2 regions of the Rossellomorea sp. DA94 genome follow, and region 1 is predicted to be linked to the other one. Evidence: riboswitches for the same ligand, from Rfam matches in the RefSeq annotation. Region 1 holds a riboswitch; the other holds the start of a gene.
What was found. Region 1 has a riboswitch for S-adenosylmethionine ahead of P8596_RS22995 (sugar ABC transporter substrate-binding protein). Riboswitches for the same ligand answer to the same signal wherever they lie in the genome.

Region 1 (3,160 bases):
GCTTTTTTTGGGTGATGAAGAGGGAACCTTTTTGCGAGAAATGATCCAGGCAGATATTTTCCGCCACCGAGAGCTCGGGAACGATGGCGGTATCCACTTCCTGGTAGACACAGTGAATGCCGTTTTCCTTGGCTTCCTTCGGAGATTCATAGACTCTTTTTTCAGAGAGAAGAGTGATATCTCCGCTGTCCCCGACATAAGCTCCTGATAAAATTTTCATCAGGGTGCTTTTCCCTGCGCCGTTCGCTCCCAGCAGGGCATGAACTTCTCCCTCCCGGACATCGAATCTAGCATTTTTCAAGGCTTTCACGCCAGAAAAGCTCTTGTTGATACCCGACATAGTCAATAGTGGAGACGTCATCGATCCCAGCTCCTTTCTAGTTTGTGAACGAAGATTCGAGCTCTTTCAGCTCATCTGTATACCCCTGCTCACTCGCTCCCCATCCTTCAATATGCTCGTTCAATTGATCCGTTGTAATCGATTCTTTCGGTAAAGCAGTTTTTTCAATGAACACGGGGTCCAATTTCACTTTTTCAGGCGTTTCTTTCCCGTTCAGCTTTTGATAAAGGAAGCGGACCTGGACCCTGCCGATATCTTTCGGATCTACCGCTGCCGATGCCACCCATGGGCTGCCGTCTTTTTGAATGATCTGAAGATCCTCGTCACTCATGTCGATTCCGTATACTTTGATTTCATCTCTTCCTGCCGCTTCAATTGCCCGGACGGCCCCTTTCGCAAATTCATCCCACGCTGCCCAGACAGCATCGATGTCCCCTTTGTTTGGGTATTGTTTCAAGATCGCCTCCATCTGAGCCTGTGTATCAAGCGCTGTATTCTGACTCGCTGCTCCAAATGCCGCGACTTCTTTAATATCCGGATTCCCCTTTAAAAATTCTTCGTATGCCGCCTGACGTCTTTCCATGGGTGCAAAGCCTGCGACCCAAATTTTTACGATTTCACCTTTGCCGCCAAGCTCATCTGAAAGCTTCGTCAAGGTTTGTTCAGCCATTTGTTTGTCCCCCTGCTCGAGGACCGTCACTCCTTTTGATGCCACGTCCGCATCGAAGACGACAACCGGAATATTTTGGTCTTTCGCCTTTTCCACCCCTGATTGCAGTGCTTCTTTCGTTCCATGGTCGATCAGGATCCCATCAAACTTCTGGTTGATGGCCGCGTCCAGGTTAGAGGACATTTTGGCGAGATCGCCTTCCGAAGTGAACACTTGAACCTTCCCCCCGAACTTTTCCACCTGTTCCTTGACCCCTTCAATGTATTGAGCGGAAAATGTCCCGAGATTGATTTGCATGATAAGGGCGATTTTTTTATTGGCTAACGGATGATCGGAAGTCGCTTCCCCGCCGTCTGCTTCCGCCTCCTGTGATACCTTTGGCTGACAAGCCGCCAAACTGAAAAGTAGTGCGATTAATACGAGTAATGATGCCGCTTTTTTCATCTTTCTTTTCTCCTCCCGAGGGTATCCCCCTCTATTTTTTCAAATAAAAAAACCCCTTTTCCCAAGAGAAAAGAGGTTTATGTATAAATAAACGTGCTCTTATCACTCAGGAAATGCTTCCTGCAGGTCTTAGCACCTTTCCGTCATAAACGGTAGGTTGCCGGGCGTCATCGGGCCAGTCCCTCTGCCAACTCTTTATAAGAGAATATGAAATTTGGTTGTGTTCGCTTTTGCTATAATCGCTATATTAACGATATGTGGAAATATTGTCAATATTCTTTTTAAAAAAATTCTGTGGCGGGTCTCCGGAAATGATCACCCAACACTACAAAAAAGCCCTCCCAAACCGGGAGGGCTCTATCAATCAAATCTTATTTCTCACCATACGCAAGGGACGCTTCCACGAAGTCTCTGAATAGAGGCTGCGGGCGTGTCGGGCGTGATGTGAATTCCGGGTGGAATTGAGATGCGACGAACCATGGGTGGTCGCTCAGCTCGATGATTTCCACAAGGCGGCCATCCGGGCTTGTGCCTGAGAAGATGAATCCGGCTTTTTCCATTTGCTCACGGTAGTGATTGTTGAATTCGAAACGGTGACGGTGACGTTCGTATACGACTTCTCCATCGTAGGCTGCATAGGCTTTTGAACCTTTTGTCAGCTTACATGGATATAGTCCGAGACGAAGGGTCCCGCCAAGGTCTTCGATATCCTTTTGTTCCGGTAAAAGGTCGATGACCGGATATGGCGTTTCAGGATTCAGCTCAGCAGAGTGTGCTCCTTCAAGTCCAAGGACATTACGCGCATATTCAACGGATGCGAGCTGCATGCCAAGGCAGATTCCAAGGAAAGGAATCTTGTTTTCGCGTGCATATTGCGTCGCAGCGATCTTTCCTTCGACACCGCGGTCACCGAAGCCGCCTGGTACAAGGATTCCATCCACGTCAGCAAGCTTCTCTGCCACATTTTCGTTGTCGACAAGCTCAGAGTTCAACCATCTCACTTCAATATCGCTGTCGAAATGGTAACCTGCATGACGAAGGGCTTCCACTACAGAAATATAAGCATCCTGTAATTCAACATATTTCCCGACAAGGGCGATCCTTGTTTTGCGGGAAAGGTTTTTCACCCGGTCAACCAGTTCATTCCACTCGGTCATGTCTGCTTCATGGCAGTTCAGCTTCAAGTGCTGACACGTGATTTCATCAAGTTTTTGATCCTGAAGGGCAAGTGGTACAGAGTAAAGCGTATCTGCATCCATTGCTTCGATGACTGCATGTTTATCGATATCACAGAATAACGCGATCTTGTCTTTCATATCCTGGGTCATCGGCATTTCGGTACGCACGACGATGACATTTGGCTGAATACCGAGACTACGCAGCTCTTTTACACTGTGCTGGGTCGGTTTCGTCTTCATTTCACCCGCCGCTTTAATATATGGAATCAGCGTACAGTGAATATACATCACGTTGTCACGACCGACATCACTCTTGATCTGGCGGATCGCTTCAAGGAATGGAAGGGATTCGATATCCCCGACCGTTCCACCGATTTCCGTGATCACGACATCAGAATTCGTTTCGCGGCCGGCACGGTACACGCGTTCTTTGATTTCATTTGTGATATGCGGGATGACTTGTACAGTCCCGCCAAGATAATCCCCGCGGCGCTCTTTTTTCAGAACAGTAGAATAGATTTTACCCGT
Region 2 (3,160 bases), 950 kb from region 1:
AGGTCTTTGTTCAATTGATAAATATATTCAACAAGAGAATCAGTCAATTCTGTATCGTTATTTCCTTTCAGGTTCAGACGGCGGGCGATTTCAGCAAAGCGATCTTCCACGACTTCACGGTTAAACTGGATGACGTAAGGCAGGTAAATCGCATTGGCATAGCCATGCGGAATGCCGAACGTTGGACCACTTTTGTGGGCAAGGCTGTGCACGTTACCGAGTACAGCGTTGGCAAAGGCCATGCCTGCCATGGCTTGAATGGTGTGCATTTTCTTAGCGGCTTCCTGATCGCCCTGATAAGAAGCAAGAAGGTTATCCTTTATCACTTCAGCTGCGCCTAGTGACAGGATATCCGTATACATGGTACGCGGTTTCGCTACATATGCTTCGATGGAGTGCGTGAATGCGTCCATGCCGGTATAAGCAGCAATGTGCTTCGGCAGTTCTTTAATCATAACCGGATCGATAATGGCGACATCCGGTGTTAGTTCGAAGTCAGCAACTGGATATTTCACGTTCGTGGTTTCATCGGCCAGAACAGAAAGGTTGGAAACTTCCGAACCACTTCCGCTTGTCGTCGGAATACCGGCAAATTTCGCTTTATTGCGAAGTCGCGGCAGTTCGAATGGCTTAATGGCATCTTCAAAAGCAAGGTCCGGGTGCTCATAATAGAGCCAGATCGCTTTTGCAGAATCCATCGCCGATCCTCCGCCGATTCCGATTATCCAATCCGGCTGGAACTCATCCAGCTCTTTTGCTCCTTTTTTGACCATTTCAAAAGTAGGCTCTGTATTGTAGCCTTCCAGTACTTTTGTTTCTATATTGGCAGCTGCCAGGTGTTCCTCTACCTTGATGAGGTTTCCGTTACGTTTAACAGAACCTCCTCCAATAACAAGTGCGGCTTTTTTACCTTCAAAAGACTGTAACACTTCAAGTGCATTCTCTTCGAAATAAATATCGCGTGGAATTGTAAAACGACTCATAGTAAAAATAGCCTCCTTAAGTTTCATTGATTGATTATCGTTTTAAGTGAAAACATTACCCCTGCCGTTCATCGGAGGGCAATGGAATGTAATATTCCCATTTCTTGAATGAATAAAACATCACTGGTTGCTCGCAAAGCATCTGGAAAGTTTCATAACGGACTTGTATTAAGACAGAATTCACATACGAATGAAAAGTGAAAATCACCATGCTACTTGCTCCAAACTTAAGATCTCTCCGATTTTCATAAGAATGGGAATTAACTATAAGTCTCTTTTTCAATCACTGCTATTTTTTTGTGGTTGGGCAGAATAATAGAAATATTTTCTTCTAGTAACTTAGTGAATTGAAACGAAATGAATATATTGGCCAATTAAAGACTGGTTAAAGTGACCCTAGTTGAATAGACCTACACAATACAAAATATTCAAAAACAGGTTTGACAAACCAATTCAAATCCTTTACCATTACCCTAATGCTTAAACGCATCATAACTTTAACTTAATAAAGCGATATCTTCTTATCAAGAGAGGTGGAGGGACTGGCCCTGCGATACCTCGGCAACGGGTTCTTAAATGAATACCGTGCCAATTCCATCAAGTCATATGACTTGAAAGATGAGAAGAGCGGGACATATACATATTTGTGCCTCTCTTCTTATGAAGGGGGGCACTTTTTATTTTCACCCATGTCCATAAAACCCAGGCATCAGGAAGAATACATAACGAAAGGAGCAAGTCTTGTATGATCAGAGTTCAGAATGTTACGAAAGTATTTGAGACGAAGGATGGCCCCTTCACTGCTTTGAGGGATGTTTCCTTTGAAGTGAAGAAGGGAGAGATTTATGGGGTGATCGGATTCAGTGGGGCTGGAAAAAGTACGCTTGTCCGCTGTCTCAATTTTTTAGAGAAACCATCTTCAGGAGATATTTTCATAGAGGGTCGCAGCTTGAAAGATCAGTCGCCCATCGATTTGAGGAAAGAGCGGCACCGTATCGGGATGATCTTTCAGCACTTCAACCTGTTTCAATCCCGGACGGTGGCAGGGAATATCGCCTATCCTCTGAAACTGGCAAAATGGCCGAAAGATAAAATCAACGAAAGAGTAAAGGAGTTGCTTGCGTTTGTCGGACTCGAAGATAAAGCGAAGCATTATCCTGATGAACTGTCTGGAGGGCAGAAGCAAAGGGTGGGGATAGCAAGGGCCCTGGCGACGTCTCCTTCGATTCTGCTCTGTGATGAAGCCACATCCGCCTTGGATCCACAGACGACGGAATCAATTCTGAACTTATTAAAGAGAATCAACGCGGAGTATGGCATTACGATCGTGATGATCACCCACGAAATGGGGGTTATCAGGGAAATTTGTGATAAGGTCGCGGTCATGGAAAATGGAGAAATCGTGGAAGAGGGAAGCGTCTTCGATATCTTCTCCGACCCGCAGACCTTGACAACCAGAAACTTTGTGAAGAGTGTCATGAATGATCAGCTGCCGGCATCGGTTCTTGATAAATTGAACGACAGCAAGGAAGGGCGCATCTGCCGCCTCATATTTAAGGGGGATTCGACAGGCACGCCGATCCTTTCCGAAACGGCAAAGAAATTCAATGCCCATATCAATGTATTATTCGGCCAAATCACGGAACTCCAGGGCAAGCCGTTCGGGAATCTCATCGTACAAATCATCGGCAGCAAGAAGGAAACAGAAGAGATCCTGGAATATTGGAAGAACAGATTATTCGTAAGCGAGGTGGAGAAGCGTGCAAGTTAACTGGGAATTATTCTGGCCAAGAATTATTGAAGCGACATGGGATACTTTGGCGATGGTGTCATTCTCCCTTCTGTTCGCAACATTGATTGGACTTCCCCTCGGTATCATCGTCGTGGTGACGAGAAAGGGGCACTTACTCGAACATAAAGCCGTCTTTTCAGTACTGAGCAGCATCATCAACGTGTTTCGTTCGATCCCGTTCATCATCTTGATGGTGGCCATCATCCCCTTTACAAGATTGGTAGTGGGAACGTCGATCGGAACGGCGGCAGCGGTCGTACCGCTTGTCGTATTTGCGGCACCGTATATTGCGAGACTGGTAGAGAGCTCGCTCCTTGAAGTGGAGCCGGGGGTCATTGAAGCGGCGGAGTCCATGGGGGCGGGGCCGTGGCAGATCATCTTCGGG

Region 2: linked by a shared signal. The riboswitch ahead of P8596_RS18320 (methionine ABC transporter ATP-binding protein) and the one ahead of P8596_RS22995 (sugar ABC transporter substrate-binding protein) in region 1 are both predicted to bind S-adenosylmethionine.

The regions. Positions count from the first base shown of each region.
Region 1 is NZ_CP122397.1:4,461,322-4,464,481, forward strand. It holds gene P8596_RS22990 (sugar ABC transporter ATP-binding protein) at 1-361, opposite strand, end outside; gene P8596_RS22995 (sugar ABC transporter substrate-binding protein) at 378-1,454, opposite strand; SAM riboswitch class I at 1,551-1,658, opposite strand; gene P8596_RS23000 (CTP synthase) at 1,826-3,160, opposite strand, start outside.
Region 2 is NZ_CP122397.1:3,510,201-3,513,360, reverse strand. It holds gene P8596_RS18325 (iron-containing alcohol dehydrogenase) at 1-983, opposite strand, end outside; SAM riboswitch class I at 1,502-1,608, shown strand; gene P8596_RS18320 (methionine ABC transporter ATP-binding protein) at 1,729-2,754, shown strand; gene P8596_RS18315 (methionine ABC transporter permease) at 2,744-3,160, shown strand, end outside.